2 regions of the Nonomuraea sp. NPDC050790 genome follow, and region 2 is predicted to be linked to the other one. Evidence: riboswitches for the same ligand, from Rfam matches in the RefSeq annotation. Region 2 holds a riboswitch; the other holds the start of a gene.
The links. Region 2 has a riboswitch for glycine ahead of gcvP (aminomethyl-transferring glycine dehydrogenase). Riboswitches for the same ligand answer to the same signal wherever they lie in the genome.

Region 1: it holds a riboswitch for glycine, as region 2 does, so the genes downstream of both, gcvT (glycine cleavage system aminomethyltransferase GcvT) here and gcvP (aminomethyl-transferring glycine dehydrogenase) in region 2, are expected to answer to the same signal.

The regions. Positions count from the first base shown of each region.
Region 1 covers NZ_JBITGF010000012.1:216,314-231,168, reverse strand. The annotation lists gene ACIBEJ_RS45025 (FadR/GntR family transcriptional regulator) at 1-365, opposite strand, end outside; gene ACIBEJ_RS45020 (glutamine synthetase family protein) at 493-1,851, shown strand; gene ACIBEJ_RS45015 (aldehyde dehydrogenase family protein) at 1,861-3,204, shown strand; gene ACIBEJ_RS45010 (3-oxoacyl-ACP reductase) at 3,207-3,971, shown strand; gene ACIBEJ_RS45005 (gamma-glutamyl-gamma-aminobutyrate hydrolase family protein) at 4,333-5,025, shown strand; gene ACIBEJ_RS45000 (LysR family transcriptional regulator) at 5,217-6,173, shown strand; gene ACIBEJ_RS44995 (M4 family metallopeptidase) at 6,261-8,540, shown strand; gene ACIBEJ_RS44990 (M28 family peptidase) at 8,537-10,210, shown strand; gene ACIBEJ_RS44985 (cation:proton antiporter) at 10,512-11,942, shown strand; glycine riboswitch at 11,970-12,068, shown strand; gene gcvT (glycine cleavage system aminomethyltransferase GcvT) at 12,201-13,292, shown strand; gene gcvH (glycine cleavage system protein GcvH) at 13,327-13,716, shown strand; gene ACIBEJ_RS44970 (L-serine ammonia-lyase) at 13,783-14,855, shown strand, end outside.
Region 2 covers NZ_JBITGF010000001.1:917,694-934,239, forward strand. The annotation lists gene ACIBEJ_RS04225 (sensor histidine kinase) at 47-1,657, shown strand; gene ACIBEJ_RS04230 (response regulator) at 1,654-2,331, shown strand; gene ACIBEJ_RS04235 (glycerate kinase) at 2,312-3,634, opposite strand; gene ACIBEJ_RS04240 (SLC13 family permease) at 3,644-5,041, opposite strand; gene ACIBEJ_RS04245 (phosphoribosylanthranilate isomerase) at 5,116-5,703, shown strand; gene ACIBEJ_RS04250 (CDP-alcohol phosphatidyltransferase family protein) at 6,134-6,715, shown strand; gene ACIBEJ_RS04255 (sugar phosphate nucleotidyltransferase) at 6,720-9,227, shown strand; gene ACIBEJ_RS04260 (FHA domain-containing protein) at 9,865-10,377, shown strand; gene ACIBEJ_RS04265 (MerR family transcriptional regulator) at 10,401-11,027, shown strand; gene ACIBEJ_RS04270 (bifunctional nuclease family protein) at 11,113-11,583, shown strand; gene ACIBEJ_RS04275 (MerR family transcriptional regulator) at 11,731-12,348, shown strand; glycine riboswitch at 12,408-12,505, shown strand; gene gcvP (aminomethyl-transferring glycine dehydrogenase) at 12,658-15,486, shown strand; gene ACIBEJ_RS04285 (esterase-like activity of phytase family protein) at 15,670-16,546, shown strand, end outside.

The sequences.
Region 1 (14,855 bases), on a different contig from region 2:
GCCGTGGCCAGCACCTGGGCGGCGCCGCACTCCACGGCCATGCGGAAGGTGAGGGCGTCGGACAGATCGTCGTCGCCCATGTCGGTGACGACCTTGCGCAGGGCTCCGGTGCCGGGCTGGGGCGGGACGTAGGTGACGAAGGCGCCGCCGTAGCGGCCGCGCCGTACGTCGAGGAAGCCGGAGTCCTGCAGGGCGCGGATCGCCTCGCGCAGCGTCACGCGGCTGATGCCGAGCTGGACGGCGAGCTCGCGTTCGGGCGGGAGCTTCTCGCCGGGCGCGACGACGCCCAGCTTGATGGCCTGGAGCAGCCGCTCCACCGTCTCCTCGAACGCGTTGCCCGCGCGCACGGGGCGCAGCACCGTCAACGGGTTCACGCTTCGCTCCCCCCGCCCCGCCACAGGGCCTTGACAATCGATCCCGCCATGGACCTCAATGGTCTAACACTAGCCCAATCAACGGGAAACCGCCGTGGCCAGATCGGAGCATCCTCACGTGAGCACCGGATTGTTGTCCGTTTCCGACCTGCGGGACGAAGTTGCTGCTGGGCGCATAGACACCGTATTGCTCGCCATCGCCGACATGCAGGGAAGGTTGCAGGGAAAGCGGCTCTCCGCCCGGTTCTTTCTGGAGGAGGTGCTGCGGCACGGCTCCGAGGGCTGCAACTACCTGCTCGCGGTGGACGTGGACATGAACACCGTCGAGGGCTACGCGATGTCGTCGTGGGAACGCGGGTACGGCGACTTCGTCATGAAACCGGACCTCTCAACCCTCAGGCGGATTCCCTGGCAGGAGGGCACCGTCCTGCTCATGGCCGACCTGACCTGGGAGGACGACACCGACGTGACCGCCTCCCCCCGGCAGATCCTGCGCAAGCAGCTCGCCCGGCTGGACGAGCGGGGCCTGCGCGCGTTCGTCGGGACCGAGCTGGAGTTCTGCGTGTACGAGGACTCCTATGAGGAGGCGTGGAAGCGCGGATATCGCGACATGTCCCCCGCGAACCTCTACAACGTCGACTACTCCCTCCTCGGCACCGGCCGCATCGAGCCGCTCCTGCGCCGGATCCGGCAGGGCATGGAGGGCGCGGGCCTGTACGTGGAGTCGGCCAAGGGCGAGTGCAACCTGGGCCAGCACGAGATCGCCTTCCGCTACGACGAGGCGCTCAGAACCTGCGACAACCACGCGATCTACAAGACCGGCGCCAAGGAGATCGCCGCCCAGGAGGGCCGCTCGATCACCTTCATGGCCAAGCCGAACCAGCGTGAGGGCAACTCCTGCCACATCCACATCAGCCTGCGCGGCACCGCCGGCGAACCGGTGATGGCCGGCGAGGGGCCGCACGGCATGTCCGAGCTCGGCGCCCGCTTCATCGCCGGCCAGCTCGCCTTCCTGCGCGAGCTCACGCTCTTCTACGCGCCGAACATCAACTCCTACAAACGCTACGTGCCAGGCAGCTTCGCCCCGACCGCGGTCAAGTGGGGCGTGGACAACCGCACCTGCGCGCTGCGCCTGGTCGGCCACGGCCACTCGCTGCGGGTGGAGAACCGGGTGCCGGGCGGCGACGTCAACCCGTACCTGGCCGTCTCCGCGCTGATCGCGGCCGGCCTGCACGGCGTCGACCACGAGCTCGACCTGGAGGACGCCTTCACCGGCAACGCCTACGCCTCCGGCGCCGAGACCGTGCCGCACACGCTGCGCGACGCGCTCGCCCTGTTCGAGGGCTCGAAGCTGGCCAGGGAGTCCTTCGGCGAGGACGTCGTGGCCCACTACGCCAACAACGCGCGCGTCGAACTGGCCGCCTTCGACGCGGCGGTCACAGACTGGGAAATGTTCCGCGGCTTCGAGCGTCTGTAAGGGACCAGCATGAAGATCATCAATCCGGCCACGGAAGCCGTCGTGGCCGAGGTCGAACTCGCCGACGCGGCCGAGGCCGACCGGGCCGTGGAGCGTGCCAAGCGGGCATACGCGGGCTGGCGCCAGGTGTCGCCGGGTGACCGGGCGAGGCTGCTGCGCCGGTTCGCCGACCTGGTGGACCGCCACGGCGAGGAACTGGCCCACTTGGAGGTCGCCAACGCCGGCCACACGATCGGCAACGCCCGCTGGGAGGCCGGCAACGTCCGCGACGTGCTGCACTTCTACGCCGGCGCCCCGGAACGCAACCACGGCCTGCAGATCCCGGTGCCCGGCGGCGTGGACGTCACCTTCCAGGAGCCGCTGGGCGTCGTGGGCGTGATCGTGCCGTGGAACTTCCCCATGGTGGTCATGACCTGGGGTGTCGCGCCGGCGCTGGCGGCGGGCAACACCGTTGTGGTGAAGCCGGCCGAGTGGACGCCGATGACCGCGCTGCGGCTGGCCGAGCTGGCGCTGGAGGCGGGGCTGCCGGAGGGCGTGCTCCAGGTGCTGCCGGGGGCGGGCGAGGTCGCCGGGGCCCGGCTGGTCGAGCATCCGGACGTGGCCAAGATCGTGTTCACCGGCTCGACCGAGGTGGGCAAGGAGATCGCCGCGAAGGCCGCGGGCCACGTGAAGCGCTTGACGCTGGAGCTAGGCGGCAAATCCGCAAATATCGTCTTTCGGGACTCTGATCTCGAAAAAGCGGCGAAAAGTGCGCCGTATGCCGTGTTTGATAACTCCGGGCAGGACTGCTGCGCCCGATCGCGCATCCTGGTCGAGCAGGCCGTCCATGAAGAGTTCCTGGAGAGGCTGGGCGCCGCCGTACTGGAGGTGAAGGTCGGCGATCCCCTCGACGAGAGCACCGAGATGGGGCCGCTGATCAGCGCCGAGCACCTGGAGCGCGTGCGCGGGTTCGTCGAGCGGCCGCATCTGCAGGGCGCCTGCCCGGACGGGCCCGGCTACTGGTTCCCGCCGACCGTCCTCACCTCGCGGGTGACCGACCGCGCGTTCACCGAGGAGATCTTCGGGCCCGTGGTGTCGGTGGTGGCCTTCCAGGACGAGGCGGACGCCGTACGCATCGCCAATGACACCCCCTACGGCCTGAGCGGGTCCATCTGGACCCGCGACGTCGGCCGGGCGCTGCGGGTGGCCCGCGCGGTCGAGGCCGGAAACCTGTCGGTCAACTCGCACGCGTCGGTGCGTTACTGGACCCCGTTCGGCGGCTTCAAGCAGTCGGGGCTGGGCCGCGAACTCGGGCCCGACGCCCTCAGCGCCTTCACCGAGACCAAGAACGTCTTCATCTCCTGGGAGTCATAGACATGCAGCGTTTGCAGGACCGCGTCGCCGTCATCACCGGCGCGGGCAGCGGGATCGGGCTGGCCACGGCGCGCAGGTTCGCCGAGGAGGGCGCCCGGGTGGTCTGCGTCGACATCGACGAGGACGCCGGCAAGCAGGCCGCGGAGGAGGTCGGCGGGATCTTCGTGCGCGCCGACGTGACCGCCGACGAGGACGTCGCCCGCATGTACGCCACCGCCTTCGACACCTACGGCAGCGTCGACATCGCCTTCAACAACGCCGGCATCTCGCCGCCGGACGACGACTCCATCCTGGAGACCGGCATCGACGCCTGGCGGCGCGTGCAGGAGGTCAACCTGACCAGCGTGTACCTGTGCTGCAAACACGTCCTCCCCTACATGCGACGGCAGGGCAAGGGCTCCATCATCAACACCGCCTCGTTCGTGGCCGTGATGGGCTCGGCTACCTCGCAGATCTCCTACACCGCGTCCAAGGGCGGGGTGCTGGCGATGTCGCGCGAGCTGGGGGTGCAGTTCGCCCGCGAGGGCATCCGGGTCAACGCGCTGTGTCCCGGCCCGGTCAACACGCCGTTGCTGCGCGAACTGTTCGCCAAGGACCCCGAGCGCGCCCAGCGCCGCCTGGTCCACGTGCCGGTCGGCCGCTTCGCCGAGGCCGCCGAGATCGCCGCCGCGGTCGCCTTCCTCGCCAGCGACGACGCCAGCTTCATCACCGCCTCCGAGTTCCTGGTCGACGGCGGCATCTCCAGCGCCTATGTCACCCCCCTCTGATCTGTCGCGTCGGACTTCTGCTCTGTTGTGGCGGGTCTGACGCGTTTGATCCGTTACGGCAGAGCCGCCGCCCCCGCCACCCACCGCACGGGGCGGGCGGCACTCCAGGGCCACGGCCGGCGGCCGCGCGGGGCGGGCCACCGCGACGACCCACGCCGGCCCACTCCCACGGCAAGTCCGACACCCACGGCCCAGCCCCGCCCGACGCCCACGGCCCAGGCCCACCCGATACACGCGCCTCGGACCACCCGACACACGCGCCTCGGGCGGTCCGCCCCATATGCCTCGGGCAGTTCGGCCCATGCGGCTCGGCCGCCCGATGCCGGAGGCCCCTGGCGGTCCGATGCGTGAGGATGTGAGTATGCGACCGGTTATCGGGATCACGTGTTATGTGGAGCCCGCGCGGTTCACCGTGTGGGAGATGGACGCGGCGCTGCTGCCGTACATGTACGTGGAGCAGGTGGCGGCGGCCGGTGGGCAGCCGGTCATCCTGCCTCCGGCCGGCGATCCCGCCGGGCTCGTCGGCCGGCTCGACGGTCTCATCGTGGCCGGAGGCGGTGACATCGATCCTGCCCGGTATGACCAGGCTCCGCATGATCGCGTGTCCTATGTCAGGAAATTTCGTGATGAGGCGGAGTTTGGGGTGATGGCGGCGGCCCTGGAGGCTCGGGTGCCCTTCCTGGGGATCTGCCGGGGCCTGCAGGTGCTCAACGTCGCCCTCGGTGGTTCGCTTCACCAGCATCTGCCCGACGTGACCGGACACGAGGGCCACTCCCCCGCGCCCGGCACGTTCGGACACCTGCCCGTCACCGCCGAGCCCGGCACCCGCCTGGCCAAGGTGCTCGGCGAGGCGCCGCTCCCCGTGCCCCACTACCATCACCAGGCCGTGGACCGCCTGGGCGCCGGTCTGACCGTGAGCGCCCGTGCCGAGGACGGCACCGTCGAGGCGGTCGAACTCGACGCCCACCCCTTCGCGCTGGCCGTTCAATGGCACCCCGAGGCGGGCCGCGACCCCGCCCTCTTCCACGCCCTGACCGCCGCCGCCACACCCTGACGGGACCCCGCCAACGCCGGAAGGGGTGGCCAGTCAAGTCCGGGGGTCACAACTTCCGCAAGGGCCCCGGATCCCGCCGCCGCGGTAGTACACGAGGTAGGACGGGTCATGTCGGCCCGGTGAACGCCAGGTCAGCAGCCAATTCTGAATTGGGTCTTACTGGAAAGCTTCTTTACTTTTACTCTCGAAGTGTGGAGCTCGAGGTCCGGCATCTCAGAGTCGTATGTGCGATCGCGGACACCGGGAGCATCTCCAAGGCGGCGACGTCGCTCGGGATGTCCCAGCCCGCGCTCGCGGCGCAGCTTCGCCGCATCGAGCGGCAGTTCGGCGGCCCGCTGTTCGAGCGGGGCCGCGAAGGAACGACGCCCACGCCCTTGGGCCGCTGGCTGTTGTTGAGGTCGCGCTCCGTCTTACCCGCCTTCGACGACCTGGCGCGTGACGCCCGCCGCCACGCGCGGGACGAACGCGACACCATCCGCGTCGGCTGCGCCCTCACCCGGCTGGCCATCTACGCGGCCAAGGCCCTGCGCCGCCTGTTACCCGAGGCCGACATCAGCCTGCGTACCGAGGAGACCACAGAGGTCCTTCCCGGTCTGCTGGAGTCGGAGCGCATCGAACTGGCCACGCTGGACGACTATCCCGGCCACGAGTTGCAGCCGCCCCAGGGCGCCGTCTACGCCGAGATCGCGGTCGAGCCGGTCTTCGTGGGGTTGACGGCCAGTCACCCTCTGGCGGCGCACGACGAGATCGATCTGGCGGATCTCGCCAAGGAGCAGTGGGCGCAGCACGCCCTGCTGGAGTCGGGTCCGCGCGAGCATTTCTGGACCGCGTGCGCCGATCACGGGTTCTCGCCGATGGTCGGGTTCAAGGTGGACCTGAGCGTGGCGCTGGACCTGATCGCGGAGGGCCGCTGCGTCGGATTGTTCCAGGCCACGAGCCCGGCGCGGGACGGCATCGTGATCAGGCCGCTGGTCGGATCGCCGATGAAGATGCGTCACCTGATCGGCTGGACCGAGCACGGAGCGCTGGCTCCGCACTCCAAGGACCTCGTCCAGGCGGTCACCAAGACCTATTGGTCAGAGGCGATGCGCAACCCCACGTACAACGCGTGGCTGCGGCGACATGGCGCCCATAGTGTGACGTTATGACAAATTGTGGGGTTACGGTGCGTGAGCCCCTGATGTCAGCTTGGGGTTGACTCCAGCCAGATTCACACCCCCCAAGGAGCCACGAGAGTGAACCCCAAGCTCAAAGTGTCGGCCGCCGCGTTACTCGCGCTGGCGCTGACCCTGGTACCCCAGGCGGCGCAGGCCGGACAAGATCCCCCAACCCCAAGCGAGTCCAAGAGCGCCGTCACCTCGGCGCAGGGCGCGCTTGCCGCATTCGCTCCTTCCTTGCGCACAGCGCAGGATGACGCATACCAGCTCCAGGCGAACATCCCCGGCGCGAACGGCATCCAGTTCCTCACCTACTCGCGCACCCACAAGGGCCTGCCCGTCTACGGCGGCGAGGTGGTCGTCACGACGGATGCCTCCGGCCAGTCGGTCACCGACGTCACCACCGGCCAGCGGGCCGTCATCAACGTCGGCACCACGCCGAAGGTGAGCGCGGCCACCGCCGCCGCCACCTCGCAGGCGCGGATCAAGAAGGTCGACAGCGTCAGCGCGCCGTCGCTGGTCGTCCACGCCGCGGGCAAGACCCCGAGGCTGGCGTACGCGACCACGGTCACCGGCCCGTCCAACAACAGGACCGTCTACGTGGACGCGCTGACCGGCGCGGTCATCGACGAGGTCGAGCTGGTCAAGGCCGCCGAGGGACGGGCCCACTACGTCGGGACCGTCCAGATCGACACCCAGGCCACCTCGATGGTCGACCCCAACCGCCGCGGCATCCAGTGCGGCGGCCAGAACGGCTCCGCCTTCACCGGCTCCAGCCCCTGGGGCAACGGCGGCGCCACCGACCTGACGACCGCCTGCGTCGACGTCCTCTACGGAGTCCAGAAGGAATGGGACATGCTCCGGGAGTGGGTCGGCCGCAACGGCATCAACGGCTCCGGCGGCGGATTCCCGGCCCGTGTCGGCCTCGCCCAGGCCAACGCGTTCTGGAACGGCTCGTACACCAACTACGGCCACAACGGCGCCAGCGGCGCCGCCCGCAAGAACCTGGTCTCGATGGACGTCGTCGGCCACGAGTACGGCCACGCCATCTTCCAGACCACGCCCGGCGGCGCGGGCTCCGGCAACGAGGCCGGCGGCCTGAACGAGTCCACCGGTGACATCTTCGGCGCCGTCACCGAGCACTACGTCAACAACCCGAACGACCCGCCGGACTACCTGGTCGGCGAGGAGCCGGCGCTGGGCGGCGGCCCGATCCGCAACATGTACAACCCGTCGGCTCTCGGCCACCCGAACTGCTACACCCCGGGGTCCTTCCCCGAGGTGCACGCCGGCGCGGGCCCGCAGAACCACTGGTTCTACCTGATGGCAGAGGGCACCAACCCTCCGGGCAAGCCCGCCAGCACCCGCTGTGACAACGGCCCGGCGATCACCGGCATCGGCGTCCGCAAGGCCGCCCAGGTCTTCATGAACACCCTCAACAAGAAGACGTCGCCGTGGACGCACACCAAGGTCCGCGTCGCCGCGTTGCAGTCCGCCAAGGAGCTGTGGCCCGGTAGTTGCGCCGAGTTCAACGTGGTCAAGGCCGCCTTCGACGGCATCCGCCTGGGCGCCCAGTCCGGCGAGCCGACCTGCACGGCCCCGACCGACGACTTCTCGCTCACGCTCGATCCGGCCTCCGGCCAGACCGATCCCGGCGGGCAGGTCACGAGCACGGTTAGGACCACGGTGACCAGCGGCAACGCCCAGCAGATCACGCTGCGCGCCGGTACCCTGCCCAGCGGCGTCACGGCCCAGTTCAACCCGGCCACGATCACCGCCGGCCAGACCTCGACGCTGACGCTGACGACCTCGGCGGGCAGCCCGGTGGGCGGCCACGCCGTACAGGTGACCGCGGACGGCACCGCCGTCGACAAGAACGCCACCTACAACCTCACGATCGGGCAGGTCCAGAACGACTTCTCGTTCGCGGTCAGCCCGGCCTCCGGCTCGACCCAGCCGGGCGGCTCCGCCCAGACCGCCGTGAACACCGCGGTGACCAGCGGCTCCGCCCAGCAGATCACGCTGGCGGCCTCCGGCCAGCCCTCGGGCGTGACCGTGACCTTCAGCCCGGCCACCGTGACCGCGGGCCAGAGCTCGCAGGTGACCGTCGCCACCACCTCCGGCGTCGCGGCGGGCTCCTACCCGATCACGCTCACCGGCACCGCCGCCAGCGGCAGCAAGACGGCCACCTACACGCTGACCGTGGGCAGCACCGGCACCGAATGGGCGCCGTACACCTCCTACACGGTCAACCAGGTCGTCACCTACCAGGGCGCCAGCTACCGCTGCCGGCAGAGCCACACCAGCCTGCCCGGCTGGGAGCCGCCGAACGTGCTCGCACTCTGGCAGCCGCTGTGAAGAAACTCCTAGTGTCAGGGCTGGCCACCATCGTGGTGGCCGCCCTGGCCCCCCTCGCCGGCGCCACGAGCGCCCAGGCCGTCGCGGCGCCGCCCAACATCCCGGTCGCCAACGTGACAGCCCACCTCAGCCAGCTCCAGTCGATCGCCTCGGCCAACGGCGGCAACCGGGCCTCGGGACGTCCCGGGTACACCGCCTCGGTCAACTACATCAAGGGCAAGCTGGACGCGGCCGGTTACACCACCCGGATCCAGACCTTCAGCGGCGGCAGCAACCTCATCGCCGACTGGCCGGGCGGCCCGACCAACCAGACCATCATGCTCGGGGCCCACCTCGACAGCGTGGCCGCGGGACCGGGGATCAACGACAACGGCTCGGGCTCCTCGGCCCTGCTGGAGATCGCCCTGACCCTGGCCGCCCAGCGGCCGACGGTGACCAAGCACGTCCGGTTCGGCTGGTGGGGCGCCGAGGAGCAGGGCCTGATCGGCTCGCGCTACTACGTGCAGAACGGTGGTGCGGCGGGCGTCGAGGCGTACCTCAACTTCGACATGACCGGCTCGCCCAACCCGGGCTACTTCGTCTATGACGACGACGTGGCGCTGCAGCGGCTGTTCAACGACTACTACACCTCGATCGGGGTGCAGACCGAGCCGGAGCGCATCGGTGACGGGCGCAGCGACCACGCCTCGTTCAAGAACGCGGGCGTACGCGTCGGCGGCGTCTTCACCGGGGCGAGCGAGCGCAAGACTGCCGCCCAGGCCGCCAAGTGGGGCGGGCAGGCCAACCAGTCGTTCGACCGCTGCTACCACTCGGCGTGCGACACCTACCCGTCCAACATCAACACGACCGCGCTCGACCGCAACGCCGACGCGGCCGCGCACGCGCTGTGGACCCTGGCCGTCGGCCAGTCGCAGCAGAACGACTACTCCATCGCGGTGAGCCCGGCCTCGGCAACCCTCCAACCGGGCCAGTCGGCGACGACGACGCTCACCACCGCGGTCACCTCCGGCCAGGCGCAGCAGGTCAGCCTCTCCGCCGGCAACGTCCCGGCCGGGGTGACCGTCTCCTTCAGCCCGCAGACGATCACGGCGGGCCAGTCCTCGACGGTCACGGTCGCCGCGTCCGCGGCGGCGGCGAACGGCAGCTATCAGATCGCCCTCAACGGCGACGGCGCTGACAGCGACCGCTCCGCCGCGTTCAACCTGACGATCGGGCAGGTCCAGAACGACTACTCGTTCTCGGTCAGCCCGGCCTCCGCCTCGGTCCAGCCGGGCGGCAGCGCGAACGCCACCGTCAACACCCAGGTCACCTCCGGCCAGGCCCAGCAGATCACGCTGACGGCCTCAGGAGCGCCCCAGGGCGTGACGGTGAGCTTCAGCCCGGCCACCATCACCGCGGGCCAGACCGCCGCGGTGTCGATCGCGACCACGTCCTCGGTCGCGGTGGGCAGCTACCCGATCACGCTCAACGGCGACGGCACCAGCACGGACCGCTCGGCCACGTTCACTCTGACCGTGGGCAGCACCGGCAACGAATGGGCGCCGTACACCTCCTACACGGCCGGCACGACCGTGAGCTACCAGGGCGCCAGCTACCGGTGCCTGCAGAGCCACACGAGCCTGCCCGGCTGGGAGCCGCCCGGCACACCCGCGCTCTGGCAGCGCATCTAGAGGAGCATGTACGGCCGGCGTCCCGCCAGGCGCCGGTCGTACAGACGTGGCCGGGAACCGCTGGGGTGTGCCAGGTTCCCGGCCACACCTCGTGGCCGGCCGTTCATCCGGGGGGACGGCCGGCCGCGTCGTGTGCGATGAAAGACCCGCTAAAGGCAGGGCAAGCGACACGCGGGACACCTGAACCTCTCGGCAAACACTGATCACCCCACCCTCCAAGCTCGGACATTTCCGGACACTTCCCCCTTAGGCTCGCCACCGTTGTCCGGAACCCGTCCCCCTCAGGAGGGAGCCCGAGCTTTTGTCCAGCGACCTGGTGATCATCGCCGCGCTCGTCGCCGTCTCCATCGTGCTGGCCCGCTTTCTCAGCACCAGGTGGCGGCTGCCGCCCCTGCCGTTCCTCGTGCTGCTCGGCATGCTCGTGGGCATCCTGCCCTGGGTGCCGGTCGTGTCCATGGACCCCTACGTCGTCCTGACCCTGCTCATCCCGCCCCTGCTCTACCACCACGCCACCTCGCGCAGCGCGCCCCGCGAGTCGCGCGCCGCCTGGCGGCCGATCATGCTGCTGGGCGTCGGCCTCACCCTGGCCACCGCCGGCGCCGTCACCCTCGTCGCGCACCTGCTGCTCCCCGGCCTGCCCTGGGGCGCCGCGCTGACCGTCGGCGCCGCCCTCGCACCCACTCAGGCGCTCGTCCTGGACCGGCTCGGCGCGCCGGAACGCGTGCTCACCGTGCTGCGCGGGGAGAGCCTGATCAACGAGGGCGTCGCGGTCGTCCTGCTGGCCATCGGCCTGGAACAGCTCAAACGCCCCGAAACCGTCTCCGTGGCCGCGCTCCAACTGGCCGGCGCGATCGCCGGCGGCGCGCTGGCCGGCCTCGCGATCGGCTGGGCCGTCGTGCACCTGCGCCGCCGCCTGGCCGACTCGGGCACGCTGATCGTGCTCTCGCTGGCCACGCCGTTCGTCGCCGAGGTCAGCGCGAGCAAGCTCGGACTGTCCGGCCCGCTCGCCGTCACCGCCGCCGGCTTCTACGTCGGCGCGCGCGGCCGCCTCTTCCACACCCCCGCACGGGCCACCGAGCGGATCACCTGGCAGGTCCTGACGTTCCTGCTCGGCGGGACGCTCGCGGTCCTGCTCGGGCTCCAGCTCCGCGACCTGGGCGCCGCGCACTCCGGCCTGCCGATCGCGACGGTCCTGCTCGTGACCGCCGCCCTGCTGGGCGCCACCTTTCTGGTACGGCTGGCGTTCGCGCTGGCCGTGGACCGGCGCAACGTGCGGGCCGTGACATTGGGCGGCACCCGGGGGGCCTCGACGCTGGCCATCGCACTGGCCATCCCGGCGCTGCCCGCCCAGGACGCGTTGATCTTCGCCGCCGCCTCGGTGGTGCTGGTCAGCGGGTTCGCCCTGCTCACGTGCCGCTCCGCCGTACCGGAGAGTGGGGGTTTGGCGGCGCCGGAGGAGGCGCGGGCGCGGCAGGCGGCGGCCGCGGCGGCGATGCGCAGACTCGACCAGATCTCCCACCGGCTCGACACCGGCACGCTGTGGGCGCAGCGGCAGTTGCTCGCGGTCGAGGCGCACACCCGCGCGCCCCATGACCTGCGCGACGAGCTCGCCAGGGCGCAACGCGAGACGCTCGGCCAGATGTACACAGAGGGCCGCATCGGCGCCACGACCCTTCACAAGCTCACAGAAGAGATCGATCTGCGCGATCCACACGCGACAACACCCCCGTGACGGCACTAGGCTGGACCAAGACACCGGTGAACCCGTGCGGGAGAGCGTTCTGACAATCCGGTCAGAGCCCCTGAAGGAGCAAGCCCTCCCCGCGAACCTCTCAAGGCAAAGGACCGCTCGGGCGAGGTGCCTCTGGAAAGCAGGCCTCCGGGCCTCGCCGAAGGTGAAAGTCCGGCAAAACCCGGGCGAAGCTCTCAGGCATCGATGACAGAGGGGGAGGATGCTGGCATCCGACCCTGCCCTGAGGTGCGAAGACCAATGTCCCGACCGACACCGTTGCGAGACGTTCACGAGAGTCTCGGCGCGACGCTGACCGACTTCGCCGGCTGGCTGATGCCGCTGCGCTACGGCAGCGAGTCCGCCGAGCACAACGCCGTGCGCACCGCCGCCGGACTGTTCGACCTCTCGCACATGGGCGAGATCTTCCTGACCGGCCCGCAGGCCGGCGAGGCCCTCGACTACGCGCTCGTCGGCCACCTCTCGGCGCTCGTCCCCGGCCGGGCCCGCTACACGATGATCGTCGGTGAGGACGGCGGCGTCCTCGACGACCTGATCGTCTACCGGCTCGCCGAGGACCGCTTCATGGTCGTGGCCAACGCCTCCAACTACCTCCTCGTGGCCCGCGAGCTGACCGCGCGCGCCGCCGGGTTCGACGCCGCCGTGGACGACCAGTCCGAGCAGTGGGCGCTCGTCGCCGTGCAGGGTCCGCGCGCCCAGGAGATCCTCTCCACGCTCACCGACGCCGACCTTGAGGGGCTCAAGTACTACGCGGGGCTGCCCGGCGTGGTCGCCGGCGCCCAGGCCCTCATCGCCCGCACCGGCTACACCGGCGAGGACGGCTTCGAGCTGTTCGTCGCCAACGAGGACGCGGTGCCGCTGTGGCACGCGCTGGTCAAGGCGGGCGAGCCGTACGGGCTGATGCCGGCCGGACTGTCCTCGCGCGACACGCTGCGTCTCGAGGCCGGCATGCCGCTCTACGGCAACGAGCTGTCCACCGCGCTCACCCCGTTCGACGCGGGCCTGGGCAGAGTGGTGAAATTCGACAAGCCCGGTGACTTCGTCGGCAGGGCGGCGCTGGAGGCGGTCAAGGACGACCCGCCGCGGCGGCGCCTGGTCGGACTGGTCGCGCACGGGCGCCGGGTCCCCCGCCACGGGTACCCGGTGACCAAGGACGGCGCCGTGGTCGGCGAGGTCACCAGCGGGGCCCCTTCCCAGACCCTGGGTAAGCCCATCGCGATGGCCTACGTGGACACTGGTGTCAGCGAAGGCGTGGCCGTGGACATCCGGGGCAGCCAAGAAGGCATGGACCTCGTCCCATTGCCCTTCTACAAGCGCAGCGCCCGTTCGTGACGGGCGAGAATCAGTAACCAGCAGGAGGACGTAAGTGAGCAGCATCCCTGACGAGCTGAGCTACACCAAGGAGCACGAATGGGTGGCCGGTCTCGACGACGGCCTCACCGTGACCGTCGGCATCACGGCCTTCGCGGCCGAGGCCCTGGGTGACGTCGTCTTCGTGCAGCTTCCCGAGGCGGGCTCGAACGTCGAGGCCGGCGACTCCATCGGCGAGGTCGAGTCGACCAAGTCGGTGAGCGAGATCTACGCGCCGGTCGGCGGCGAGGTCACCGAGGTGAACCAGGCCGTCGTGGACGACCCCTCGCTCGTCAACAGCGAGCCCTACGGCGAGGGCTGGATGTTCCGGATCCGCCTCCAAGGCGACCCGGAGGACCTTCTCTCGGCCGAGGAGTACGGAGCACTCACCTCCGGCGACTCCTGACCACCCGCCGGGGTCCGCCACCGGGCCCCGGCACCGCCCTCCCCCCTGTTGCGGAAGGACGCATCAATGGCGATCAGCGTCTTCGACCTCTTCAAGATCGGAATCGGCCCGTCGAGCTCGCACACCGGCGGCCCGATGGCAGCCGCGCACAAGTTCGCCCGCGGCCTGCACGAAGACGGCCTCCTGGAGCGGACCGCCCGGGTCGAGGCCATCCTCTACGGTTCCCTCGGCCTGACCGGCAAGGGTCACGGCAGTGACAAGGCCGTACTGCTCGGCCTGTCCGGCGAGAAGCCGGAACTCGTGGACGTCGACACCGTCGACGAACGCCTCGCCGCCATGCGCGCCGCCGGCACCGTGCGTCTCTACGGCGAGCGCGAGATCCCGTTCGTCGTGGGCGAGGACCTGGTCTTCGAACGCAAGATCAGCCTGCCCGAGCACCCGAACGGCATGCGCTTCACCGCCTTCGCCTCGGACGGGGAGAAACTCCGCGAAAAGGTGTACTTCTCCGTGGGCGGCGGCTTCGTCGTCGACGAGAACGCCACCGGCGCCGACCGCATCAAGCCCGACGACACCGTCCTGCCGTATCCGTTCACCACGGCGGAAGAGCTCCTGAAGCACTGCCACAACACCGGCCTGTCGATCTCCGGGCTCATGCTGGAGAACGAGAAGGCGTTCGGGCGCAGCGAGCAGGAGATCCGCGAGGGCATCCTCAACCTTTGGCGCGTGATGGCCGAGTGCGTGCGGCGCGGGATCAGCAAGGAGGGCGTACTGCCCGGCGGTCTGAAGGTACGGCGCCGCGCCCACCAGCTCCACCGCCGGTTGTGCAGCGAATCCCCGGAGAAGGACCCGCTGCAGACGATGGACTGGGTGTCGCTGTTCGCCTTGGCCGTGAACGAGGAGAACGCGGCAGGAGGCCGCATCGTGACAGCCCCGACGAACGGCGCGGCGGGCATCATCCCTGCGGTTCTTACGTATTACACGCGCTTTGTCCCGCAGGCGGATGATGAGGGAGTGGTCCGCTTCTTGCTGACGGCCGCCGCGGTCGGCGTCCTGTTCAAGGAGAACGCGTCGATCTCGGGTGCGGAGGTGGGCTGCCAGGGCGAGGTCGGCTCAGCGTGCTCGATGGCCGCGGCGGGCCT
Region 2 (16,546 bases):
CCGCGGGGAGGAGCGGGCAGCGGGGTCGCGGGGATAGCGTTTGTCCATGCGTTGGCGATGGCGGGGAGTGCCGCTCGATCTCCTCCTGGCCGCCTCCGGCATCGGCCTGGACCTGCTCATCTCGGGCAAGGCTCCGGCGTGGGAGGCGCGGCCCGCGCTGTCGGTGCTGCTGTTCGCGGTGCTGGCGGGGGCGCCCATGGGGTTCGTGCGCCGCCGGCCGGTGGCCGTCGTCCTCTATCTCGCCGGATTCCTCGTCTACACCGACCAGATCGGGTCCTTCACCTCCAACACCGCCCAGGTGCTGCTGTGCGCGGCCATCGGCGCCGCCGCGTACCGGACCCGCTGGTCCTGGCTGGTGGTGGCCGTGGTGGCGGGGGCGCTGGCCAGCGCGTTCAACATCGCCGACCCGGGCGTGGCGTTCACCTCCTCCGCGTGGATGTACTCGGTGGGGATCGCACTGGGCCCGGCGCTGCTCGGCGCCTATCTGCGCCGGCCCGCCGTACGGCTGGAGGAGCGAGCCATCGCGCCCGACCTGCTGCTCGCGGCGGGCGGCGTCGCCTACGCGGTGCTCAGCACGTGGACGAGCTGGCACGCCGCCGCCCAGCCGATCTGGGTCACCGGGCTGCTCGCGGTGGGCGGCGGGCTCTCGCTCGGCGTGGCGCGGCGGCTGCCCGGCCTGGTCTTCCTGCTGCAGGCGATGCTGCTGCTGGCCGCCGACACCTACCTGCCCCAGGTGGTCAACACCTGCATGCTGCTGGTGCTGCTGTCGATCGGCGTGTTCGCCATGCGGGTGGCCTCGTGGCTGTGGACCGGCGCGGTCTACCTCGCCGCGTGCCTGCTGGGCTCGATCGCCGTGGTCGAGCCCGGCGTCGAGACCACGCCGTTCCGCGTGGTCGTGCTGATGGCGCTGGTCGTCACGCCGGTGGCGATCGGCCGCTACCTCGGCGCGAAGCAGGCCGCGCGCGCCGCGGAGGCGCTGCGCGCCCGCGAGTCGGCCCGCCTGGCCGTCTCCCAGGTACGCGCCGACCAGCTCGCCGAACGCGAGCGCATCGCCCGCGAGGTCCACGACATCGTCGCCCACCACGTGGGCGCCATGGTGCTGAGGGCCGGCGCCGCCCGCTACGCCGCGCCCGAGGGCCCGCTCGCCGACGCGCTGGCCGACATCCGAGACACCGGCCACCAGGCGCTGGAGGACCTGCGCGGCCTGCTTCACCTGCTGCGCGACCCCGGCAACCCGCCCGACCTGCTCGCCGACCCCGGGGACGTGGTCAGGGAGTCGGCCGAGCGGATGAGCGCCGCCGGGCTCGTGGTCGCGCTCGACGTCGACCCCGCCGCGGAGCAGGCGCCGCTGGTCACCCGCGCCTCCGCCGCCCGCATCGTCCAGGAAGGGCTGACGAACGTGCTCAAACACGCCGGACCCGGCACCGAGGTGAGCGTCAGCGTCACCCCGGCGCGCACCACGGGCGGCCTGTCGGTCGAGGTGCGCAACGGCCCGCCCGCAACCGCCCACGAACGCCTGCCCTCCTCCGGACAGGGACTGGCCGGGATGCGCGAGCGGGTGCGCGCCCTCGGCGGCGCCCTGAGCGCCGGTCCCGACGGCCACGGCGGCTGGCTGCTCAGCGCCACCCTGCCCGGCGCCCGAGGAGGCGCCGCGTGATCCGCGTGCTGGTCGCCGACGACCAGGCGCTGGTACGGGCGGGCGTACGCATGCTGCTGCAGGCGGCGGGCGGCATGGAGGTGGTCGGCGAGGCCGAGGACGGCGCCGAGGCCGTGCGCCTGGCCGACCAGGTCGCACCCGACGTCATCCTCATGGACCTGCGCATGCCCCGCGTCGACGGCCTCCAGGCCGCCCGGCGCATCCTTGCCACGGCTCCGTCGGCCAGGATCGTCGTGCTGACCACCTTCGCCGAGGACGCCAACGTCTACGCCGCGCTGCGCGCCGGGGCGCTCGGATTCCTGGTCAAGGACGACGAGCCGGAGCGCATGGTCGACGCCGTGCGCAGGGCCGCGGTCGGCGAGCCGCTGCTCGCGCCGTCCGTGTTGCGCCGGGTCGTGGAGCGGGCGCTGGCCGCCGAGGACGTGCGCGCCGAGAACACGCCCGCGGCGCACCTGACCGGGCGCGAGCTCGACGTGCTGACCCTGCTCGGCTCCGGGCTGTCCAACAACGAGATCGCCGAGTACCTGCACGTCGGCGTGACCACGGTCAAGACCCACGTGGGCGCGGTGATGGAGAAGCTCGGGCTGCGCAACCGCATCCAGGCGGCGGTCGTCGCCCACCGCATGGGGCTCGTGGACGCCGACTTCCGCCCCGTCACGCGACGCGCCCCCTGATCAGCTCGCCCAGCGGGGGCATGACGGGGATCCTCGCGATCCCGCGCGACGCCTCACCCACCGTGGGCGGTACGGCGGGGCGGCCCACGGGCGGCGGCGGGGCCTGCCCGTTGCCCGCGATGCCGGGACGCGGCGTCCCCAGGATCTCGGGCGAGCCGCCCGCGCGCTGGAGGCGGGCACCCACCATGATCATGCGCAGCGCCCGCTCGGCCGCCGCCACCAGGAACTCCTCGCCGCCGTCGATCGCCTCGGCCATCGGCATGGGTCCCGGCACGATGCTCTCGTAGGCGTCGATGCCCGCCTCGTGCACCTGGCCGGCCCCGGCGCCGATGGTGCCGGCCAGGGCCAGGACGGGCTTGCCGTACCTCTTGGCGCGGCGCGCCACCTCGGCCGGGATCTTCCCCGATGGCGTCTGCGCGTCGATCGCCCCCTCGGCGGTGATCACCAGGTCGGCTGCGGCGATCTTCGCGTCGAGGTCCACGTGGTCGAGCAGCACCTCGAACCGGGGCAGCAGCCGCCCGCCGACCGCCGCCAGGCCCGCGCCCAGCCCGCCCGAGGCGCCGCTGCCCGGCGCGGTGCGCAGCCCGGCGGCGCCCAGGTCGCGCTCCAGCACCGCGGCCCAGCGCTCCATCGCCGCCGACAGCTCCTCGACCCGCTCGGGCGTGGCGCCCTTCTGCGGCCCGAACACCCGCGCCACGCCGCGCGGGCCGCACAGCACGTTGCACGGGTTGCACGCCACCAGCAGTTCCACGCCCGCGAGCCGGGGGTCCAGCCCGGCGACGTCGATCCGGTCCAGCCCGGTCAGCGCCGCGCCGCCCGCGGGCAGCTCCCGCCCGTCCGCGTCCAGCAGCCGTGCCCCCAACGCTGTCAGGGCGCCCGCCCCGCCGTCGGAGGTGCCCGAATCGCCGCACCCGACCAGCACCCGCCGCACCCCGTGACCGAGCGCGGCGGCGATCAGCTCGCCCACCCCGTACGTCGTGGTCAGCCCGGGATCGCGCAGCTCGCGCGGCACCAGCCGCAGCCCCGCCGTCGCCGCCATCTCCACCACCGCGCTCCCGCCCGGCAGCAGCGCGAGGTGCGAGTCCACCGGCGCGCCCAACGGCCCACTCGTCCGGTACGGCACCAGCCGCCCGCCCAGCGCCTCGGCCAGCGCGGCGGCCGAGCCCTCGCCTCCGTCCACCAGGGGCAGGGTCTCGGTCCTGGCCAGCGGCAGGACCCGGCGCACCCCGCGGGCGATCGCCTCGGCGACCATCCCGGCGCTCAGGGACTCCTTGAAACCACTCGGGGCGATGAGAATACGCATGATCATCCTTCAGTAGGGCAGGCCGAGAAGCGGCCACACCATGAGTGCGAAAAGCAGAACGAGCCCGGCGGTCAGCGGCGCGAGCACCGCCGACAGGGCCAGCAGGTGGCGGGAGCCGTACGTGGGGACCTCCTCGATGCGGTGGAAGAGCGCCACGGGCTTGGCCGAGGCGGGGAGGGTGTGACAGAACCCGGCGGCGGCCGTCGAGGCGAACGCGGCCGCGGAGGGGGAGACCCCGAGACCCGCGGCGGCGGTGATGACGAGCGGCACCAGCACGCTGGAGCGCGCCGAGCGCGACTGCAGCAGCAGGTGCGCCAGCGTGCTCACGCCGACCACCGCGGCCAGGAACTGCCAGGCCGGCACCCGCACCCCGAACAACCCGCCGGCCAGCCATTCGGCCGCGCCCGACCTGGTCATGGCCACGCCCATGGCCATGGTGGCGGCCATGAACATCAACATCGCCCAGGGCACGGTGGCCAGCGCCTTGTTCATGGTGATCGTCCCGGCCTTGGGCGTGGCGGTGAGCACCGCGCCGACGAACGCGACCACCGCGGGCGAGACGCCGTGCAGCGGCTCGGCGCACCACAGCGCCACGACCACGCACAACAGCACGGCCGAACGGCGCTGCGGCCCGTCCAGCGGCCCGGTCACGCGCACGCCGGTGGCCTCGCCGACCGCCTCGGCCGACACGCTGACCGGCTCGCGCCGGTCGGCCCGCCGCGTGATCATGAGCAGCACGATCTCGGCGGCCAGGTGCGAGGAGACGACCGCCAGCGGCAGCCCAAGCAGCAGCCAGTGCGCGAACCCGATCCGCTCGCCCGTGGCCTGGAACAACATCTCGACCGTGATCAGATGCGCGCCCGCCCCGATCAGCGAGGCGACGGCCGACAGCAGAATCACCGCCGGGAAGACCAGCGCCAGCGCCACGATGACCCGGCGCCGTCCCTCCAGCACCTTGGCCAGCGCCAGGAACACCGGCACCGCCAGCGCCGCCCGCCCCGACGTGGCCGGGACCGCGAACGCGCTGAGCATCAGCGCCGCCGTCGTCAGATGCACCAGCCGCCGCACGGTCGAGGCCCGCGAGACCAGCCAGGCGGTCGCCCGCGCGGCCAGCCCCGAGGCCGACACCCCGGCGGCGATCACGAAGGCGCAGATGAGCAGCCACACTGTGGGCTCACCGAGCGCCCCGAAGAAGTCGTCGGCGGGCAGCACCCCCGACACCACCAGGACCAGACCGGCCCCGAGCGCGACGAGCGTGTCGTCCACCTTGGCGATCACCCACAGAACGGTCGCCACCCCGAACACCGCCAGCGTGATCTTCCCCGGCGTGCCCAGACCCGGCGTGAAGATCACGACGGCGGTCACGGCGAGGACGCTGAGGAGTACGGCGGAGATCGTTCTTGTCACGACCACGATCGTTCAGGCGGGCGATTACCCGTTCATGAGGCGTTCATGAGGCTCTTCTCACGTAGCCTGGAGGGGTGTACGTCAAGATCTGCGGCCTGAGCGAAGAAGAGCACGTGCGGACCGCCGTCGAGGCCGGCGCCGACGCCATCGGGTTCGTGCTCACCCACAGCCCGCGCCGCGTCACCCCCGGGCGCGCCGCCGCGCTCGCCGCCCTCGTGCCGCCGCACGTGCTGACCGTCGGGGTCTTCAAGGGCGAGGACCCCGACACGGTCAGGGCCGCCGCGCTCGCCGCCGGGGTCCGCGCCATCCAGCTCCACGGCCACCACCCGCACTCCGACTTCACGGCGCTGAAGGACCTGGGCCTGACCCTGGTACGCGCCGTGGCCGCCGACGCCGACCTGCGGTGCGGGGCCTACGACGAGGACCTGCTGCTGGTCGACGCGCCCCGGGCGGGGGCAGGCGAGCCGTGGGACTGGTCCGCCGTACGCGGGCGGCCGACGGGGCGCTGGTTGCTGGCGGGCGGGCTGACGCCGGACAACGTGGGCGAGGCGGTGGCCGCCGCGGCGCCGTGGGGGGTGGACGTGTCGAGCGGGGTGGAGGTGGCGCGCGGCGTGAAGGACTCCGCGCTGATCCGCGCCTTCCTCAAGTCAGCCCGCCCCTGACCCTCGGGTACGCCCCCGCTGCCCCCCAGCCATCTTTAGACCCCCACTCCAGCCACCTCCAGACACACCAGCCCCCAGACCCGCCCCAAGACCCGCAGCCCCGATACCGCTCAACCGTCGCGCCTCCACCTCAGCACCCTTGGAGGTCCTCCACCACCACGTGCCCTGGCGCCTAGGTGCCTGGGCACCGACCAGGTACCCGCCTGCACTTGGCCGCTGCACGCCTGCGCACACCCCGCCGCCGTCCTGCCACAGGCCGCCCCGGGACACCCACCTCCCGGGACGCTGCGCTCGTACCCCCGGGATCGCCACCCCGAGGCCAGGGTGAGAGCGAAGACGGGCAGGCGCGGCGGGGGCGCAGGTGGGCTGGGGTGAGGAAGCCGCGCATGTGATCGCGTGGGAGGACAACCCGACGCAGTAGGGTCGCAGCGTGAGCGAAACTTCCGCCGAGGACCGGATCTGGACAGTTCCGAACCTGCTGAGCTTCCTGCGCCTGCTGGGCGTCCCCGTGTTCCTCTGGCTGGTTCTGGGGCCCAAGGCGGACGGCTGGGCCATCGCGCTGCTGATGGTGGCCGGGTTCACCGACTGGCTCGACGGCAAGATCGCCCGCGCCTTCAACCAGACCAGCCGCCTCGGCCGGATCATCGACCCCGCCGCCGACAAGCTCTACGTGTTCGCCACGATCCTCGGCCTGCTGCTGCGCGAGGTCATCCCGTGGTGGCTGGTGGTGCTCATCATCGGTCGGGAACTCTTCGTCGCGAGTTTCGCTCCCGTCCTCCGCAAACATGGCTACCGGGCACTACAGGTGCATTTTCTGGGCAAAGCCGCCATGTTCAACCTCATGTACGCCTTCCCGCTCCTCTTCCTCGCCTCCCACACTGGGTGGTATGCGGAAATTGCCCGGATTACCGGCTGGGCCTTCGCCATCTGGGGAACGGGCCTGTACTGGTGGGCAGGGCTGTTGTATGTGGTACAGGTGCGCCAGCTCGTAAAAGCCGACAAGAAGGAGTGATCGGGTGAAGGCGGTCGTAATGGCGGGCGGGGAGGGCACTCGGCTGCGACCGATGACCGCCAACCAGCCCAAACCCCTCCTGCCGGTGGCCAACCGCCCGATCATGGAACACGTGCTCCGGCTGCTCAGACGGCACGGTCTCACCGAGACCGTCGTGACCGTGCAGTTTCTCGCCGCGCTCGTGCGCAACTACTTCGGCGACGGCGACGAGCTCGGCATGAGCCTCAACTACGCCACCGAGGACCTCCCGCTCGGCACCGCGGGAAGCGTCAAGAACGCCGCCGGCAAGCTCAGGGACGACCGCTTCCTGGTCATCTCCGGCGACGCCCTCACGGATATCGATTTATCCGACATGATCCGTTTTCATCGTGAGAATGCGGCGCTTGTCACCATCGGCTTGAAACGTGTGCCCAACCCGCTCGAGTTCGGGATCATCATCGTCGACGAGCACGGCCGCATCCAGCGCTTTCTCGAAAAGCCCACCTGGGGCCAGGTCTTCTCCGACACCGTCAACACCGGCGTGTACGTCATGGAGCCCGAGGTCCTCGACGAGGTCGCCGACGGCGAGGTGGTCGACTGGTCGGCCGACGTCTTCCCCCGCCTGCTCAAACGCGGTGCCCCGCTCTTCGGCTACGTCGCCGCGGGCTACTGGGAGGACGTCGGCACCCACGAGAGCTACCTCAAGGCCCAGGCCGACGCCCTGTCGGGCCGCGTCCAGCTCGACATCGGCGGCTTCGAACGCTCCCCGGGCGTCTGGGTCGCCGAGTCGGCCACCGTGGACCCCGACGCGATCCTGAAGGGCCCCCTGCTCATCGGCGAGTACGCCAAGATCGAGGCCGGCGCCGAACTGCGCGAGTTCACCGTCGTCGGCAACAACGCCCTGGTCCGCGAGGGCGCCTTCCTGCACCGCGCGGTCCTGCACGACAACGTCTACCTCGGCCCCGGCGCCCACCTGCGCGGCTGCGTGATCGGCAAGGGCACCGACCTCATGACCGGCGCCCGCGTCGAGGAGAACGCCGTCATCGGCGACGACTGCGTCATCGAGGCCGAGGCCTACGTCTCCAGCGGCGTACGCGTCTACCCCTTCAAGACCATCGAGGCCGGAGCGGTCGTCAACACCAGCGTCATCTGGGAGTCGCGCGGCCAGCGCAGCCTGTTCGGCCCCCGCGGCGTCAGCGGCCTGGTCAACGTCGAGATCACCCCCGAGCTGTGCGTACGGCTGGCCAGCGCCTACGCCACGACCCTCAAGAAGGGCGAAAGGGTCGTCACCGCCCGCGACTCCTCCCTGGCCGCCAGGGCGCTGAAGCGGGCCGTCATCGGCGCCCTGACCGCCAGCGCCATCAACGTCCTGGATCTGGAGGCCGCCCCGCTGCCCGTGGCGCGCTTCCACACCTCACGCGAGGCCGCCGCGGGCGGCATCGCCCTGCGCACCACCGCGGGCGACCCGCAGAGCCTCGACATCGTCTTCATGGACCAGCGCGGCGCCGACCTGCCCCCGGCCGCCCAGCGCAAGCTGGAGCGCGTCTTCTCCCGCCAGGAATTCCGCCGCGCCTTCCCCGGCGAGATCGCCGAACTCCGTTACCCGGCAAGGGCCGTGGAGGACTACTCCCGCGAACTGCTGGCCTGCGTGGACATGACCGGCGTACGCGACATGAAGGTCGTCGTCGACTGCGCCGGCGGCACCTCCACCCTGGTCCTGCCGACGCTGCTGGGCCGGGTAGGCGTGGAGGTCCTCACCGTCAACGCCCGCCTGGACGAGACCTCGCCCACGGAAACCCTCGCCGAGCGCCGCCGCGACCTCCAGCGCCTGGCCGAACTGGTCAGCTCCGCCAGGGCCGCCTTCGGCGTGCGCTTCGACCCCATGGGCGAGCGCATCGCCCTCGTGGACGAGATGGGCCAGCTCATCGGCGAGGAACGCGCCCTGCTCGTCGTGCTCGACCTCGTGGCCGCCGAACGCAGAGGCGGCCGGGTGGCCCTCCCCGTAACCACCACCAGAGTCGCCGAGCAGGTCTGCCGCTTCCACGGCGTCCAGGTCGAGTGGACCTCCACCGCCACCGACGCGCTCACCTCCGCCGCCGCGGCCGACGACCTGATCTTCGCCGGCGACGGCCGAGGCGGCTTCATAGTCCCGGAGTTCAGCCCGGCCGTGGACGGTCTCGCCGCCTTCATGCGCCTGCTCGGGCTGGTGGCGCGCACCCGCCTGTCCCTCAGCCAGATCGACGCCCGCATCCCCGAGGCTCGCCTGCTCAAGCGCAGCGTCCCCACTCCGTGGGCCGCCAAGGGCGCCGTGATGCGCTCGGTCATCGAAGCCGCGGAGTCGGTGGGCGAGGGCCTGCGCGTGGACACCACCGACGGCGTACGGCTGGCCGCAGAGGACGGCAGCTGGGCCCTCATCCTCCCGGCCGCCACCGAACCCGTCACGGACGTCTGGGCCGAGGCCGCCGACGCCGACGCCGCCCAGGCCCTCCTGGAACGCTGGGCCAGAATCGTCGAACAGGCCTCCGGCGCCTGACCCCAGCCCGCCCACACAACCCTCCGGGGACATTGACACCCCGGCCAGTCGCACACGCCCGCTCACGCATGCCTGCGCCCGACAAGCAATCGCGGCGGCCCGTCCCATCGTCCCCTCACGCGGGCCTCGCTCACGCGGGCCTCGCGGCCCGTAGCGGGCCGCGCGGGTCGCAGGAGCGTGTCGCGCGGGGCTTGTACGCGGCGGGTGGAGCGCCTGGGTTGGGTTTGGACTGGTGGGTCGGATGGGGCTTGAGGGTTGCGGTGGGCGGGTGGTGTCCGTGCGTTGGGTGGGGCTTGGGGGTTGCGGGGGGCGGGTGGGGCGTGGGGGTGGGGTGGGAAGGGCGTTCGGACGGGGACACGCCGGATTGTCGAGTGGATCACCAGGCGGGCATATGGGATCATGACCAGCCGGATCGTCCATCAGGCGAGAGGAACGTGACAGAAAGGCAGCGCGGCGGCATGGACCTTGAGGCAGACTCGGCGGTAACTTTGTCACCGTCCAAACCTGTCGTCAGGCGTCCGTCTTGACCTTCGTCGCTGATCAGCGTAAGTTGCGGCATTCGCAAACTTGAAGAGCGAAGCGAGGCGCGCCCCGAGCACCGTCGCCGCGACTTCGCGGTAGGAGGCCGAGCCGATCGATGCCGAGCGTCTACTGCACGCAGTGCGGGCACGCCAACCCCGAGGATGCCCGTTTCTGCTCCCGCTGTGGGTCACCGCTGACCAGACCCGAGGTCGCCGGGGACACCACATCGACCATCTCGGTCGCGGGAATCGAGGCGTACGAGGCGGAGACCGGTGAGTTCATGCTCGCCGAGCGGGCCCTGGTGGAACAGCTACCTCCGGGCACCGCGCTGCTCACGGTCACCAGGGGTCCCAACGTCGGCAGCCGCTTCCGGCTCGACAAGGACCTCACCACGACCGGCCGCCATCCCGAGAGCGACATCTTCCTCGACGACATCACGGTCTCGCGCCGGCACGTGGAGTTCTACCGCCACCCGGGCGGCCAGTTCTCCGTGCGCGACGTGGGCAGCCTCAACGGCACCTACGTCAACCGCGAGCGCATCGAGGAGGTGCCGCTGCACTCCGGCGACGAGGTGCAGATCGGCAAGTTCCGGCTGGTCTTCCTGATGCGGACCGCCGCCGCGGGATGACCTCTCAGGCGGCCCGCTCGCACATGAGCATCGGGGAGGTGCTCGGCCTGCTGCGCGCCGAGTTCCCCGACGTGACGATCTCCAAGATCCGTTTTCTGGAGGGGGAGGGGCTCATCGAGCCCGAGCGCAGCCCGTCCGGCTATCGCAAGTTCACGCATCTGCACGTGGAGCAACTGCGGTTCATCCTGCGCGAGCAGCGTGACCACTATCTCCCGCTGCGCGTGATCAAGGATAAGATGGCCGAGTCGTTCGGCCGGCCGCATGCCGTACAGGAGACTTCCGAGGTGCGGCTGAGCCGCGCCGAGCTCCTGGAGGCGGCGGGGCTGAGCGAGGAGACGCTCACCGAGCTGGAGGACTACGGCCTGCTGGCTCCCGTCGCGCGCCGCTACGACGAGGACGCGCTCCAGGTGGCCCGCAGCGTCGGCGCCCTGGCCGGGTACGGCCTGCACGCCCGCCACCTGCGGGCGGTGAAGGCCGCGGCCGAGCGTGAGGCCGGGCTGGTGGAGCAGACCGTCGCCCCGATACTCAAGCGCCGCAGACCCGGCGCGATCGGGGAGGCCGACGAGGTGGCCAGGGAGCTTTCGGCACTTCTGCTCGACCTGCACGCGGCCCTGCTGCGCACGGGTGTGCGGAGCGTCCTGGGCCGATGAAGAGGCCACCGGCGCGCCCTCAGGTGTCCGCCGGGTGTTACGTTGAATTGCATAAGAGCGGTCAGGTGTCGGATACGGAGCAGCCGTGTTGCAGATGGAGGTAGTGGGCGTTCGCGTTGAAATGCCCACAAATCAGCCGATCGTCTTGCTCAAGGAGGCACACGGAGAGCGGTTCCTGCCGATCTGGATTGGGATGACCGAGGCGACCGCCATCGCGCTCGCCCAGGCCGAGGAGCCGCCGCCGCGGCCCCTGACCCATGATCTGTTCCGCGACGTGCTCAGCGCGCTCGGCGTCGGCCTGCGCGCGGTCAACATCGTCGCGCTGCGTGACGGCATCTTCTTCGCCGATCTGGTCTTCTCCAACGGCGTCGAGGTGAGCGCCAGGCCGTCCGACTCCATCGCGCTCGCCCTGCGCACCGGCGCCCGCATCTTCGCCAGCGAGGAGGTCGTGCAGGAAGCCGGTGTGATCATCCCCGACGACCAGGAGGACGAGGTGGAGAAGTTCAGGGAGTTCCTTGACACGATCACGCCCGAGGACTTCGGCAGGGCGGGGTAGGTATTTCAGTGCATTTACGCTTCACGACGCGCCGAGCCGGATCGTTGACTGCGCTTGGTCACGGTCCTACGGTGCAAGTGAAACCCGTGGTCGCGCGTTGCGAACCCCCAGATCAGGCCGCGGGATGAGAGAAAGCCGGAGGTCCGCGTGGCGGTCAGCAGCGGCGAGGGAAAGACGGCCGGCCAGGAAGATCCGGTGCGGCGCGAGAGTGCGCGGCAGCGTGCCGGAGAGCAGGGCCTGCTCTTCGACGACGCCCCGACGGCGCTCCCTGGTGACATCGGCTACCGGGGCCCCACGGCCTGCTCGGCGGCCGGCATCACCTATCGGCAGCTTGACTACTGGGCCAGAACCGGCCTGGTCGAGCCCACGATAAGGGCCGCCCAGGGCTCCGGTTCGCAGCGCCTGTACAGCTTCCGCGACATCCTGGTGCTCAAGGTCGTCAAGCGACTGCTCGACACCGGTGTCTCGCTCCAGCAGATCCGCACCGCCGTACAGCATCTGCGGGACCGAGGCGTCGCCGACCTCGCGCAGATCACGCTCATGAGCGACGGCGTCAGCGTCTACGAGTGCACCTCCGCCGACGAGGTCATCGACCTGCTGCAGGGCGGGCAGGGTGTGTTCGGGATCGCGCTGGGCAGGGTCTGGCGTGAGGTCGAGGGGTCGCTCGCGGAGCTGCCGGGGGAAAGAGCAGCGGCCGGTGACGACCCGGCCGACCACCCCGCCGACGAGCTGGCCCAGCGGCGGCGCGCACGCAAGATCGGATGAGCGGGTGCGCCGGAGCGACCGACGCGGTCCGGCGTAGTAATCTAGGTCCCGAAGGCTGACGACCCCGTGCGGGAGAGTCTCCGGCCCACCCAGGCCGGGGCGCCGAAGGAGCAACCCTCCCCGGAATCTCTCAGGCAACCGGTACCGCTCGGGTGAGGCAACTCTGGAAAGCAGGCACGCCGGCCAGGCGCGCCTCACCGACGGTGCAAGCCCCGCCCGCGGGGTGAAGCTCTCAGGTCCCATGACAGAGGGGGAGACCCGGCCACCGCGCCCCGGCGCCGGTCTCCATCGCCTCGGGAGGGCACCCTCATGACCGACCTGACAGCACCTCCGTTCTCCACCCGCCACATCGGGCCCTCGGCCGACGAGCAGCAGCGGATGCTGGAGACCGTCGGCTTCGAGTCGGTCGCCGACCTGGTCGCGGTGGCGGTCCCCGAGGCCATCAGGGCCAAGGACCGGCTCCGGCTGCCCGCCGCGGCGAGCGAGAGCGAGGTCATCGCCGAGCTGCGCGAGCTGGCCGGCCGCAACCGGGTGCTCACCTCGATGATCGGCCTGGGCTACCACGACACGATCACGCCCGCGGTGATCCGCCGCAACCTGCTGGAGAACCCCGGCTGGTACACCGCCTACACGCCCTACCAGCCCGAGATCTCCCAGGGCCGCCTCGAGGCGCTGCTCAACTTCCAGACGGTGGTCTCCGACCTCACGGGCCTCGACGTCGCCGGCGCCTCCCTCCTCGACGAGGGTACGGCCGCCGCCGAGGCGATGACCCTGGCCCGCCGGGCCGGCAAGTCCAAGAGCAACGTGTTCGTCGTCGACGCCGACGCCCTCCCGCAGACCAAGGCCGTGCTGGCCACCCGCGCCGAGCCGCTCGGCATCGAGCTGGTGGAGTCCCCGCTCGACGGCGAACTGCCCGAGTGCTTCGGCGTGCTGGTGCAGTACCCGGGCGCCTCGGGCCGGGTTCGCGACTTCCGCGCCGTGGCCGAGCGCGCGCACGCCGCCGGCGCCCTCGTGGTCGCCGCCGCCGACCTGCTGGCCCTCACGCTCATCGCCGCGCCGGGCTCGCTCGGGGCCGACATCGCGATCGGCTCCTCCCAGCGCTTCGGCGTGCCGTTCGGGTTCGGCGGGCCGCACGCCGCGTACATGTCGGTGCGGGAGGGGCTGCAGCGGCAGATGCCCGGCCGCCTGGTCGGGGTCTCGGTCGACGCCGACGGCGACGCCGCCTACCGGCTGGCCCTGCAGACCCGCGAGCAGCACATCCGCCGCGAGAAGGCCACCTCCAACATCTGCACCGCGCAGGTGCTGCTGGCCGTCATCGCCGGCATGTACGCCGTCTACCACGGGCCCGAGGGGCTGCGGCGCATCGCCCGGCGCGCCCACGCCCACGCCGTGACGCTGGCCGAGGTGCTGCGCGCGGGCCGGGTCGAGGTCGTCCACGGCGAGTTCTTCGACACCGTGACCGCCCGCGTGCCCGGCAGGGCCGCGCAGGTGGTCGCCGAGGCCGCCGCCCGGGGCGTCAACCTCTGGCAGGCCGACGCCGACCACGTCTCGGTCTCCTGCGACGAGAAGACCGAACTGGCCCACCTGGAGCGGGTCGCCGCCGCCTTCGGCGTCTCCGTGGAGCTGAGCGACCTGGCCGGCGAGGACGCGCTGCCCGCCGCCCTCGCCCGCGAGGACGACTACCTGTCCCACCCGGTCTTCCACAGCCACCGCTCCGAGACGGCCATGCTGCGCTACCTGCGCAGGCTGCAGGACAAGGACATCGCCCTCGACCGCTCGATGATCCCGCTGGGCTCGTGCACGATGAAGCTCAACGCGACCACCGAGATGGAGCCGATCACCTGGCCCGAGTTCGCCGGCGTCCACCCCTACGCCCCCGCCGAGCAGACCGAGGGCTACCTGGAGCTGATCGGCACGCTGGAGTCCTGGCTGGCCGAGGTGACCGGCTACGACGCCGTCTCCATCCAGCCCAACGCCGGCTCCCAGGGCGAGTTCGCCGGCCTGCTGGCCATCCGCGCCTACCACCAGGCCAACGGCGAGGCCGGCCGCGAGGTCTGCCTCATCCCGTCCTCCGCCCACGGCACCAACGCCGCCAGCGCCGTCATGGCGGGCATGCGCGTCGTCGTGGTCGCCTGCGACGACGAGGGCAACATCGACCTGCCCGACCTCGACGCCAAGATCGCCAAGCACCGCGACGCGCTGGCCGCGATCATGGTCACCTACCCGTCCACCCACGGCGTGTACGAGGAGACCATCACCGAGATCTGCGCCAAGGTCCACGAGGCCGGCGGCCAGGTCTACGTCGACGGCGCCAACCTCAACGCGCTCGTCGGCCTGGCCAAGCCCGGCGAGTTCGGCGCCGACGTCTCCCACCTCAACCTGCACAAGACCTTCTGCATCCCGCACGGCGGCGGCGGCCCCGGCGTGGGCCCCGTGGCCGTCCGCGCGCACCTGGCCGCCTACCTGCCCGGTCACGCGCTGCGTCCCGGCTCGCCGGTCGGTCCGGTCTCCGCCGCCCCGTACGGCTCGGCCGGCATCCTGCCCATCTCCTGGGCCTACATCAGGATGATGGGCGGCGAGGGCCTCAAGGCGGCCACCGAGCAGGCCATCCTGTCGGCCAACTACCTGGCCCGCCGCCTGGCGCCGCACTACCCGGTCCTCTACACCGGCCGCGGCGGCCTGGTCGCCCACGAGTGCATCATCGACCTGCGCCAGATCACCAAGGAGACCGGCGTCACCGTCGACGACGTGGCCAAGCGCCTCATCGACTACGGCTTCCACGCGCCCACGATGTCCTTCCCGGTGGCCGGCACGCTGATGATCGAGCCGACGGAGAGCGAGGACCTGGCCGAGCTTGACCGCTTCGCCGACGCCATGGCCGCCATCCGGGGCGAGATCGCCAAGGTGGCCTCCGGCGCGTACGACAAGGCCGACAACCCGCTGCGCAACGCCCCGCACACCGCCGAGGCCGTCACCTCCGACACCTGGGCCCACCCCTACACCAGGGCCGAGGCCGCCTACCCGGTCAGCTCGCTGCGCGACGGCAAGTACTGGGTGCCGGTGCGCCGCATCGACCAGGCCTACGGGGACCGCAACCTCGTCTGCGCCTGCCCGCCGCTGGAGGCGTACGAGGACTGACCTCGACTGAAGGCCCCGGGAAGCGCTTTGTGCCTTCCCGGGGCCTTCGGCGTTCCAGGGCCGGGAGCCGTCGGTAAAGGCTGGCGCGGTCCCGGCATGTCCTCATGACTTTCCTCTTGATCCACGCTCTCATGTGCTTGCCCAGGCCCCTGACGGGCCCGATTCCAAGCCGTGGAGCTGTGAATGATCCTTCTGGGAAGATCGGTGAAGGCCGCCCTGGCGCTGGCGCTGGCGGCCGGCGCGCACCTCGTCGTGGCCCCGCCGTCGAGCGCCGCCGCCCCGGAGCAGGGGCTCAGAATCACCCGTTTTCTCGGCGAGCAGCGCCTCCCGCACCGGATGGAGTTCGAGGGCACGGTCGTCGGCGGACTGTCCGGCATCGACCGCGACCCGCGCACCGGCACCTGGTACTTCATCTCCGACGACCGCTGGCGCTACAACCCCGCCCGCTTCTACACCGGCGCCCTCGACATCGACCGGCGCACCGGCGCGTTCACCGGGGTGCGGCTGACCGGCGCCACCACGCTGCTGAGCCCGGACGGCACCCCCTATCCCGGGTACGGCAAGCCCGGCTCGGCCGACCCGGAGACCATCCGCTTCGACCGGTGGACCCGCCGCCTGCTGTGGGGCGACGAGGGCGACCGGCCGGACGAGCGCGACCCCGGCATCCCGGTCTCCGACATGGCCGTGCGCTGGGCCGGTCGCGACGGCCGGCACCTGGGCGCGCTGCCGCTGCCCCGCAACCTGAGGCTCACCACGACCACGAGCGGGCCGCGGCGCAACGCCGGGTTCGAGGGGCTGACGTTCGCCCCGCGCACGATCGCCGCGATCGTGGAGGGCGCCCGCCACGAGGACGGCGAGCCGCCCACGGCCGAGTCCGGCGCCCCGGCCAGGATCACCGTGTGGGGCCGCGACGGCCGGCTGCGCGGGCAGTACGTCTACCCGGTCGACCCGCTGCCCGCCGCCCCCGTCCCGCCCGATGGCGCCGCCGACAGCGGCGTGTCGGAGATCCTCGCCCTGGACGACCACCGCTACCTGGCCCTGGAGCGCTCCTGGATCGAGG